2 regions of the Micromonospora sp. NPDC049645 genome follow, and region 1 is predicted to be linked to the other one. Evidence: riboswitches for the same ligand, from Rfam matches in the RefSeq annotation. Region 1 holds a riboswitch; the other holds the start of a gene.
The links. Region 1 has a riboswitch for thiamine pyrophosphate ahead of thiE (thiamine phosphate synthase). Riboswitches for the same ligand answer to the same signal wherever they lie in the genome.
Positions count from the first base shown of each region.

Region 2: it holds a riboswitch for thiamine pyrophosphate, as region 1 does, so the genes downstream of both, AB0J33_RS27370 (ECF transporter S component) here and thiE (thiamine phosphate synthase) in region 1, are expected to answer to the same signal.

Region 1 is NZ_JBFAOI010000003.1:109,173-114,736, forward strand. It holds gene AB0J33_RS08975 (thiamine phosphate synthase) at 1-14, opposite strand, end outside; gene AB0J33_RS08980 (thiazole synthase) at 11-790, opposite strand; gene thiS (sulfur carrier protein ThiS) at 787-987, opposite strand; gene thiO (glycine oxidase ThiO) at 978-2,132, opposite strand; gene thiE (thiamine phosphate synthase) at 2,129-2,755, opposite strand; TPP riboswitch at 2,750-2,859, opposite strand; gene AB0J33_RS09000 (ThuA domain-containing protein) at 3,171-5,564, shown strand, end outside.
Region 2 is NZ_JBFAOI010000017.1:11,068-16,631, reverse strand. It holds gene AB0J33_RS27385 (hypothetical protein) at 1-174, shown strand, start outside; gene AB0J33_RS27380 (energy-coupling factor transporter transmembrane component T) at 336-1,136, opposite strand; gene AB0J33_RS27375 (ABC transporter ATP-binding protein) at 1,133-2,560, opposite strand; gene AB0J33_RS27370 (ECF transporter S component) at 2,693-3,280, opposite strand; TPP riboswitch at 3,356-3,460, opposite strand; gene AB0J33_RS27365 (alpha/beta fold hydrolase) at 3,567-4,415, shown strand; gene AB0J33_RS27360 (SIS domain-containing protein) at 4,450-5,199, shown strand; gene AB0J33_RS27355 (DUF6328 family protein) at 5,335-5,564, shown strand, end outside.

The DNA of each region.
Region 1 (5,564 bases):
GACGGCGCGGTCACAGGTCGGGTCTTCCCTCGTCGGGGGTGGAGGCGAGCGCGTGGAAGCGGCGCGCGATCCGCCCGGCGCCGGCCGCCAGGCGTCCCGCCTCGACCGCGTACCGCATCGCGTTGGCCATCGCCACCGGGTCGGCGGCCCGGGTGACCGCGCTGGCCAGCAACACCCCGTCGCAGCCCAATTCCATGGCCAGCGCCGCGTCGGACGCGGTGCCGATGCCGGCGTCGAGGATCACCGGTACGTCCACGCCCTGCCGGATCAGCCGGATGTGGTGCGGGTTGCCGATGCCGAGCCCCGATCCGATCGGGGAACCGGCCGGCATCACGGCGGCGCAGCCCACGTCGGCGAGACGACGGGCCAACACCGGGTCGTCGCTTGTGTACGGCAGCACGGTGAAGCCGTCCGCGACCAACTCCTCGGCGGCGCGGAGCAGCTCCACCCCGTCGGGCAGGAGCGTCCGCTCGTCGCCGATCACCTCCAACTTGATCCAGTCGGTGTCGAACGCGTCCCGGGCCAGCCGGGCCACCTTCACGGCCTCGGTCGCGGTGTGACAGCCGGCGGTGTTCGGCAGCAGTCGTACGCCGCACCGGTCCAGCAGCTCCAGCAGCCCGCCGGTGGAGCCCGGCGCGGTGCCCACCCGGCGCAGCGCCAGGGTGACCAGCTCGGTGCCGGACGCGCGGATCGCCTGCTCCAGCACGTGCAGGTTCGCGGCGCCGCCGGTGCCGAGGATCAGCCGTGAGCTGAAGGTCTGCCCACCCAGTTCGAACGGCACGGCGCTCACCCGCCCTGCGCCGCGGTGAGCACCTCGACCTGGTCGCCGTCGCGCAGCGTCCGGTCCGGCCAGCCGGCCCGGGGCACCACCTCACCGTTGACCGCGACTGCCACCCCCCGTGGGTGCGCCACGATGTCACGGACCAGGTCCGCCACCGACGCGCCCGCGGGCACGCTGCGACCGGACCCGTTCACCGTCAATTCCACCGGTCCCCCTTCATCGTCGGTTCAGGTACGCCCGACGCGGCAACGCCGAAGCGGTCGGCTCGCAGGGGCGCGAGCAGCGGGTCGGGTCCGCCGCCGAGCACCAGTTCGGCGATCAGGTCGGCGGTGATCGGGGTGAGCACGATGCCGTGCCGGTGATGCCCGGTGGCGGCCAGGACGTCCGGGCGACCGGGCAGCGGCCCGAGGATCGGCGCGTTGTCCGGGGTGCCCGGGCGCAGCCCGGCGACCGCCTCGACCAGGTCGTACTCGGTCAACTCCGGCAGCAGGTCGACTCCGGCGCGGAGCAGGCGCTGCACGGCACCGGCGGTGACCGTCGTGTCCGAACGCTCCTCGACCGTCGCGCCGAGCACGACCTCTCCGTCGGCGCGGGGCACCAGGTAGACGTGCTCGCCGTCGGCGTACCCCCGGATCACGTGCCGGAAGCCCGGCGCGACGCCGTCGGGCGCGCGGAGCCGGAGGATCTGGCCCTTCACCGGCCGCACGGGCAGGCCGGTGAGCGCGGCGGCCCCGCAGCCGGCGGCGACCACGGTGACCGTCGCGTCCACGTCGGACAGCTGGCGGACCGCCCGCGGCACGAGCACCGCGCCGGCCCGCCGCGCGGCCGTGCGCAGCGCCGGCACCAGCAGCCGGGGGTCGACCTGGTGGTCGGTGGGCGCGAGCGCGCCGCCGCGCACCCGGGGGGCGAGCGCCGGTTCGCGGTCGCGCAGCTCGCTGGGGCGCAGCGGTGTCACCGGGAGGCCCAAACCCTGTTGGTACGCCCAGAGTCGGCGCGCCTCGGCGAGGTCGTCGCCGGTGAGCCCGACCATCAGGGTGCCCTCGGTGCGGTAGCCGATCTCGACACCGGTCGTCTCGGCCAGCTCGGCGGCGAACGCCGGCCAGCGGGCGGCGGACGCCAGCAGCAACTCGGTCAGCTGCCGCTCACCGAAGTACGCCTCGGCGACCGGGGAGAGCATGCCGGCGGCCACCGCCGACGCCCCCGAGCCGGGCGCCGCGTCGTGCACCACCACCCGCAGCCCGCGCGCGGCGCAGCGCCAGGCGACCGCCAGCCCGATCGGGCCCGCCCCCACCACCGCCACGTCCGGCCGGGCCCGGTCGCTCGATCGCGGTGACGGGGACCGGCCGGTCAGCACGTCAGGGCCTCGATCAGCTCGGTGGTGGCCCGGGCCGGGTCGGCGGCTGCGGAGACGGCACCGACCACCGCCACCCCGTACGCCCCGGCGGCCCGCAGCGCCGGCACCCGGGCGGCGGTCACTCCGCCGATCGCGATGACCGGGACGTCAACGGCGTCGACGACGGCGCGTACCCCGGCGGGCCCGATGGGGTCCGGTAAACCGGTCTTGGTGCCGGTGGTGTGGCACGGCCCGACGCCGAGGTAGCTGGCCCCCGCCGCGACGGCCTCGCGCGCCTGGCCCGGCGCGCGGGCGGTGGCGCCCAGCACGGCGGTGGGGCCGAGCACCCGGCGGGCGGCGGCGACCGGCAGGTCGTCGGCGCCGACGTGCCCACCGGCGGCGGCTACCGCCAGCGCCACGTGCAGCCGGTCGTTGACCAGGCAGGTCGCCCCGTACGACGTGCAGAGCGTCAGGACCCGCCGGGCCAGGTCGTACGCCTCCCGGTCGGTGGCGGAATCCTCGACCCGGACCTGCACCACCAGCTCGGCGCGGGCCACGGTGAGGGCGGCCCGGACCACGGCGAGTGGGTCACGCCCGGGTCGGGTGTCGGTGATGAGATGCAATCGCCCCAGGGACGGCACGGCAACGCTCCTCCCTGCGCCGGCATTACCCGGATCAGGTTCGACGGTCGGGGGCTGTCAGCCCCCCTCTCAGCCCGGTACACCGGGCTCCCGTGGGTTACTTGCGTGTCACCGTACGACAGATCCGACGGCCTGCCAAGGCGAGGTCCGGCGACCGCCGACAGGCCGGACGACACCAGAACGATCAAGATCCATGGGGCACTTCATGCGGTCCTGTTCGGAATGTCGCCCCCCGTTGCAGAACCGTTACCCGTCCGCATCTTGCCCGACATCGAACCAGCCGAATTAATTTGTTCAGCGATTCGACAAAATGTCGGTGGGGGCACCCTGGCACGGTGCGACCGCCGGCTCCATCAGGGACGGCCTTCGGCGAGCCGACTCCCGCAAGCTCTGTCACTACGACACAGGAGGCGGCGTGTCCCGTTCTCGTCGTGCCCGCGTACCCATCACCGCAACCCTGATCTCCCTGGCCATGGCCTCGACCACCCTGTTCGGCGCGCCCGCCCAGGCGGCCGCCCAGGTCCCCCCGCGCGAAGCGCCGGCGGGGAAGCCGGTCAGCCAGGTGGCGCCGAAGGCGCCGAAGGTTGCGGCCGATCCCTACTCAGTCCTCGTTTTCTCCAAGACCGCCGGCTTCCGGCACGACTCCATCCCCACCGGCATCGCCGCCATCCAACAGCTCGGCGCCGCCAATGGGTTCACCGTGGACAACTCCGAGGACGGCGCCGTGTTCAACGACGCCAACCTGGCGAAGTACAAGGCGGTGATCTGGCTCTCCACCACCGGTGACGTGCTCAACGCCGACCAGCAGGCCGCGTTCGAGCGCTACGTGAAGGCCGGCGGCGGCTACGTCGGCATCCACGCCGCGTCGGACACCGAGTACAGCTGGGCCTGGTACGGCGACCTGGTCGGCGCGTACTTCGCCAACCACCCGCAGAACCAGCAGGCCACGGTCAAGGTGGAGGATCACGCCCACCCGTCCACGGCCGAACTGCCGGACCGCTGGTCCCGGTTCGACGAGTGGTACAACTTCCAGACCAACCCCCGGCCGGACGTGCACGTGCTGGCCAGCCTGGACGAGAAGAGCTACACCCCGGGCGCGGGCGCGATGGGTGCCGACCACCCGACCGCCTGGTGTCAGGACTTCGACGGCGGTCGCTCCTGGTACACCGGCGGCGGGCACACCCGGGAGTCGTACGCCGAGCCCGGGTTCCTCTCCCACCTGCTCGGCGGCATCCAGACCGCGGCAGGTGTGGTGAACGCCGACTGTGGCGCCTCGAAGACCTCGAACTTCGAGAAGGTCACGCTGGACAGCAACACCAGCAACCCGATGGAACTGGACATCGCCCCCGACGGGCGGGTCTTCTACATCGAGCGCGACGGTCGCGTGCAGATCGTGAAGCCGGACACCGGCAACACCGTCACCGCCGTCGACCTGGACGTCTTCACCGGTAACGAGGACGGCCTCATCGGCATCCGGCTCGACCCGGACTTCGCCACCAACAACTGGGTGTACCTGTACTACGCCCCGAACGACGGGGTCACCCGCAACCTGTTGTCCCGCTTCACGGTGACCGGTGACACCATCAACCCGGCCAGCGAGAAGCAGGTGCTGCGGGTCGACACCCAACGCAACACCTGCTGCCACGCCGGCGGAAGCATGACCTTCGACGGCGACGGCAACCTCTACCTGGCCACCGGTGACAACACCAACCCGTTCGAGTCGAACTCGTACTCGCCGCTCGACGAGCGGGCGGGCCGCCAGGACTACGACGCGCAGCGCACCTCCGCCAACACCAACGACCTGCGCGGCAAGGTGATCCGGATCCACCCGGAGGACGACGGGACGTACACCGTCCCGGCCGGTAACCTCTTCGCGCCGGGCACCGAGAAGACCCGTCCCGAGATCTACGCGATGGGCTTCCGCAACCCGTTCCGGATCGGCACCGACCCGAAGACCAACACGCTGTACGTCGGCGACTACGGGCCGGACGCCAACGCGGACAACCCGAACCGCGGCCCCCGCGGTCTGGTCGAGTGGAACATCGTCACCCCGGGCAACTACGGCTGGCCGTACTGCACGGGCACGAACGAGGCGTACAACGACTACACCTTCCCGTCCGGCCCGAGCGGTGCGAAGTTCGACTGCGCGGCGCCGGTGAACAACTCGCCCAACAACACCGGTCTGACCAACCTCCCGCCGGTGGTCCCGGCGACCGTCGACTACGGGTACGCCGGTGACGCGCGTTACCCGGAGATCGGCGGCGGCGGCGCCCCGATGGGCGGCCCGGTCTACCGCTACGACGCCGACCTGAACTCGAACCGCAAGTGGCCGGCGTACTACGACGGCAAGGCTCTGCTCGGCGAGTGGAACCAGAACAAGATGTACACCATGCAGGTGACCCCCGACGGCAAGTCGTTGGTGGACATCAACCAGCTGCTCACCGGCATGAGCATGATCCGGCCGATGGACTTCGAGTTCGGTCCGGACGGCGCGCTGTATCTGATCGAGTGGGGCAGCGGCTTCGGCGGCAACAACGACAACTCCGGCGTCTACCGGATCGACTACACCGCCGGTGACCGCGCGCCGATCGCGGCGGCGTCCGCCAACCCGACCTCGGGTCCGGCGCCGTTGACGGTCACCTTCTCGAGTGCCGGCTCCCGGGACCCGGATGGTGGCACGCTCACCTACGCCTGGACGTTCGGCGACGGGCAGACCTCGACCGAGGCCAACCCGACCCACACGTACGCGACGGCGGGCAACTACACCGCCCAGCTCACCGTCACCAACCCCAAGGGTCGTACCGCGGTG
Region 2 (5,564 bases), on a different contig from region 1:
CCGGTAGATATGCCGGCAGCGGTCGACGCGCCGACGGTGGACGACCTGCCGAGGGCGGCCGGGCGACCGAAGGCACCGACGGCCGGCCCGCCGCAGGGTGGCGGCAACCGCTCCGGTGGCGGCCGCAGTCAACAGGCCGGCCAGGCCCGCCGCTACGCCTTCCGGCGCAGCTGACCAACCCCGACCCGCACCCAGCCCCCACCCCCACCCTCACCCCAGCCCTTTGTCCCGCGATCTTGCACTTTCTGTCCTCGCATCACCGCCATATCGGGATGAACCGGCGACAGAAACTGCAAGATCGGCGGGGGCGGGGCGGGGGCGGGGGCGGGGGTGGGTCAGCTGATTAGGGGGCGGAAGGTGCCCAGGGTGACGCTCGTGGCCAGGGCGGCGGCGGCCAGCAGGGCGGCCCCGGTGATGAGCAGGGCGTCGGCGCGGGTGAAGTGCTGCCGGCGGGCGACGGTACGGGGTGTGCCGGCGTCGAAGCCACGCGCGTCCATCGCCACGGCCAGCCGGGTGCCGCGACGGATCGCCCCCACCAGCAGCGCGAACGCGGTGGAGGTGAACAGCCGCAGCTTGGCCACCGGGTTGCGACCGGCGTCGACGCCCCGCGCGCGGCGCGCCATGCTGATCATCTGCCACTCCTGGCCGAGCAGCGGCACCAGCCGGAACGCGGCCAGCGCCCCGATGGCGAAGCGGGCCGGCGCCTTCGCGTTCTGGATCAACGCGTCGGCCAGGTCGGTGGGGTCGGTGGTCGCGAAGACGATCACACCGGGCAGCGCCACCGCGAACACCCGCAGCACCAGGCCGAGGGCGGTGAGCAGTACGCCGGTGCTCACCAGCACCGGTCCCGCGTCGAGCAGGACCCGGCCGGACCGGTCGGCGGCGAACAGCACCAGGGTGACCAGGATGCCGGCGGCGCTGAGCAGCAGTGGCCAGGCCCGCCGGGCCAGCACCCGGTAGCGGATGCCGAACAGCGGCAGCACGGCGAGTTCGAGGGCGATGGCGATCGCCGGGGCCACCGGGTCCAGGGTCGCCAGCAGCGTGAACGAGAAGACCAGCGCGGCGGCGACCTTCGCCACCGGGTTGCGGCGGGCCAACGGCGCGTCCGGCGCGGCGACCGGCTCGATGCTGATCATCGGTGGTCCGGGGTGCGTCGCAGGGTGACGGTGCGGTCGGCGAGCGCGGCGACGAAGTCCGCGTCGTGGGTGACCGCGACCAGGCCGTGCCCGGCGTCGCGTAGCTCGGCGAAGAGGTCCACCAGCTCCCGCCAGGTCCGTCGGTCCTGCCCGAAGGTGGGTTCGTCGCAGATCAGCAGGCGGGGCGCGGTGGCCAGGGCCGTCGCCACGCTCAGCCGCCGCGCCTCACCACCCGAGAGGGTGTACGGGTTGGCGGCGGCGAGCCGGTCCAGCCGCAGTCGACCCAGCAACCCGGCCACGGTGTCCCTGACGACCGCCTCGGGTTGACCGGTGCGGCGCGGGCCGAGCGCCAGCTCGTCGAAGACGGTGCTGGTGACGAACTGGTGCTCCGGGTCCTGAAAGACCGATCCGATCCGCCGGGTGAGGGCGGGGGCCCGCCAACGGTGTGGGGGAGTCCGGTGATCAGCGCCGGCCAACTCCGCGGACGCGGTGACCCGCCCGGTGCCCGGCCGGAGCAGACCGCCGAGCAGCAACGCCAGGGTGGACTTGCCGGCACCGTTCGGTCCGCGTACGGCGAGTGCCTCACCGGCGCGTACCCCCAGGGTGGTGGGGCCCAGCCGGGGCGGCAGGCCGAGCTGGTCGGCGGTGAGCAACAGCTCCCCGGGGCCGGCGGCGGCGGGCCGGGGCGCGATGGGGTGACCGGGCACCCACACCCCCTCGGCGGCCAGGGCGGCGCCGTGCGCGGCGAAGACCGCCTCGGGTGTGCCGTCCGCGCGGACGCCGCCACCCGGCTCCAGGACGATCACCCGGTCGACCAGCGGCAGCGCGTCGGCGACCCGGTGCTCGACGAGGATCAGCGTGGTGTCGGCGTCCAACGCGCCGGCCACCGCCTGTCGGACGAGTTCGGCCCCGGCCGGGTCGAGGTTGGCGGTCGGCTCGTCGAGCAGCAGCAGCGCGGGGCGCAGCGCGAGCGCGCCGGCCAGGGCGAGGCGCTGCTGCTCGCCGCCGGAGAGGGCTGCGGTGTTGCGGTCCCGGGGGTACGGGAAGCCGACCCGGTGCAGCGCCTCGTCCACCCGGGGCCAAATCTCGTCGGCCGGCACTCCCCGGTTCTCCAGCCCGAACGCGACGTCGTCGCCGCAGCGCGCCATCACCAGCTGCGTCTCCGGATCCTGGAAGACGATGCCGACGCGTTCCCGCCCCTTGCGCGGGTCGAGCCCGTCGATCTCGACGGTGCCCTCCTGCTCGCCGGAGTCCTCGGGGAGCAACCCGGCCAGCGCGCTGAGCAGGGTGCTCTTGCCGGCCCCCGACGGCCCGAGCAGCAAAACCCGCTCCCCGGCATCAATCCGCAGGTCAACTCCGCGCACGGCCCAGGCACGCCGCCCAGCGTGCCGCCACCCGAACCCCCGCAGCAAAACCCCGCCCACCAACCCCGCCCCCTCCCGGCCCTCGGCCTGCCCGCGCAGCGCCCCCGCTCACCCCCGTTGATCAAGAGGTTTGCGTCAGAAAGTCACCGTCCGTTGACGCAAACCTCTTGATCAACACCAGTGGGGGTGGGGTCAGATCAGGGCTCGGTTGCGGCCTACCGGGAAGCGGTCCAGGACGCCGGTGTTGGCCAGGGCCTGGGTCAGCAGCCAGCCACCGACGCCGGCGATCACGGTGGCGCTGACGATGGTGAGCAGCGCGTACGGGATGCGGTAGTCGGTCAGCTCGTAGTCGACGTTCCAGACGAAGAAGTCGAACAGCGCGGCGCTGAGGCCGGTCAGCGCGCCGGCGAACACGGCGGTCGGCAGCCGGAAGGACCGGTACCGGAAGGCGGCGAAGGCCAGCTCGGCGCCGATGCCCTGCACGATGCCCTGCGGGATCACCGTGCCGGCCCACTGGCTGCCCAGCAGCGCGGAGAGGACCGCGGCCACCGTCTCGCAGTAGAGCGCGGCGCCGGGCTTGCGGATGACCAGCCCGCCGATCACCGCAGGCATCAACCAGACGCCGTAGAGCAGCGTCTGTGCCGGTGGAAAGAAGGCGAACGCGCCCTCGGTGGCGCTCCAGACCAGGCCCCAGGCCCAGAAGATGACGCCGAAGGCGACCGCGATCACCGAGGCGACCACGATGTCGATGGTGCGCCAACGGTTGGTGGTGTTGTCCATGGTTTGCTCCCAGTTCAAGTGAAGAGAACCAGGAGAAGACGCACGCCGCGTCCGGTGGCACCGGACTGCGGCGCGGCTGGAGGTCGACCGAACTCCCTGCGCTGGCATTACCCAGATCAGGTTCGAGGGTCTGCGGGCGTGCCCGCACTCTCAGCGCTGTGCGCTCCCCTGTCGGATATGAAGTTGTCTCGCTGACGCTAGCACCGGTCAGGGTCGTGGGCCCAGCAGGCATTCGCCTGACCTGCGGGAGCGACCGGCCGGCCGCCGGCTGGGTACGCTTCCGATCATGCGGGTTGACGCGCGAGGCTTCACGTTCGAGGTGACCGTCGACGGTCCGCCGGACGGCGTACCCGTCCTGCTGCTGCACGGTTTTCCGCAACACAGCGGCGAGTGGGACGACGTGGTGCCGACGCTGCACCAGGCCGGGCTGCGCACGTACGCGTTGGACCAGCGCGGCTACTCGCCCGGCGCCCGGCCCACGGCGGTGGCCGACTACCGGATCCCCGAGCTCGTCGCCGACGTGGTGGCGGTGCTCGACGCGCTCGGGCTGGACGCCGTGCACCTGGTCGGCCACGACTGGGGCGCGATCGTGGCCTGGGCGGTCGCCGCCCGGCACCCCGAGCGGGTCCACACCCTGACCGCGGTGTCCGTACCGCACCCGGCGGCCATGGCGCACGCCCTGGCCACCGACGGCCAACAGAAGGCCCGCTCGTCGTACATCGCGCTGTTCCGCAAGCCGGACAAGGCGGAGAAGGTCCTGCTGGCGTGGCACGCCACCGCGCTGCGCAAGCTGCTCGGCGGGGTGGGCGACACCTCCCGGGTGAACCGGTACGCCGACCCGATGCGCGAGCCGGGCGCGCTCACCGCCGCGCTGAACTGGTACCGGGCGATGTCCCGCGCCGACCTGGCCGGCGTCGGTCCGGTCGCGGTGCCCACCACGTACGTCTGGAGTGACCGGGACGTCGCCATCGGTCGGACCGCCGCCGAGGCGTGCGCGGCGAACGTCACCGGGGACTACCGCTTCGTGCAACTGCCCGGGGTGAGTCACTGGATCCCGGACGCGGCGCCCGGCCCGCTCGCCGAGGCGATCCTGGCCCGAGCCGGCGGAACGGCCCGAGCCGGCGGAACGGCCTGAGCGGCGGTGGACGCCAACGAACGACGGAGGACGTATGACAGTGAGTGCCGAGGACTACCTGGCCGTGGTGACCGAAACGATCGGCCGGGTGGCCGCCAGCCAGCGGGAGGCGGTGGGCCGGGCCGCTGACCTGATCGCCGAGGCCGTACGCGCCGACGGGGTGGTGCACGCGTTCGGCACCGGACACTCGGAGGCCCTCGCCATGGAGATCGCCGGCCGGGCGGGCGGTCTGGTGCCGACCAACCGGATCGCGCTGCGCGACCTGGTGCTGCTCGGCGGCGAACCGGCCGAGCGGCTCGGCCCGCTGCTGGAACGGGACCCGGAGGTCGCGCACCGCCTCTACGAGCTGGCTCCGGTGCGACCCACCGACGTCTTCGTGCTCGCCTCGAACTCCGGGGTCAACGGCGCGATGGTGGAGTTCGCCACGCTGGTCAAGGAGCGTGGCCACGGCCTGGTGGCGATCACCTCGGCGCGGCACTCCGGCCGGATGGCCTCCCGGCACCCGTCCGGGCGCAAGCTGAGCGACATCGCCGACGTGGTGCTCGACAACGGCGCGCCGTACGGCGACGCGACGCTGCCGCTGCCCGGCGGCGGCGCGGTCGGCGCGGTCTCCTCGATCACCGCGGCGCTGCTGGCCCAGCAGATCACCGTGGAGGTGGTGGCCCGGCTGCTGGCGGCGGGGGAGCGGCCCCCGGTCTACCTGTCGGCGAACATTCCGGACGGCGACGCGCACAACAACGAGCTGGAGGCCCGGTACGCGGGTCGGATCCGACGCGGTTCCTGACGTCGGGCGGCCGACTTGCGTCGCCGAGATGAACGGCAGGTGTCGTGAACCTGTTTCGCGCTCGGCCGGGTGGGGCATTGGCGTTGCTGCCGGCGGCCGGGACCGCCGGCAGTAGCGTCTCACCGGAGGTAGCGCGTGTCCAAGGAGACCGAGAAGCAGCGCTGGCAGCGCAACTTCGCCGACCTGCTACAGGAGTTGCGGGTCGCGCAGACCGGCGTGCAGATCCTCTTCGCCTTCCTGCTCACCCTGCCGTTCAGTAACGGGTTCACCCAGACCACGGAGTTCCAGCGCGACGTCTACATCGTGGCGTTGCTCGCGGCGGCAGCCGCCACCGCGATGATCATCTCACCGGTGGCGTTCCACCG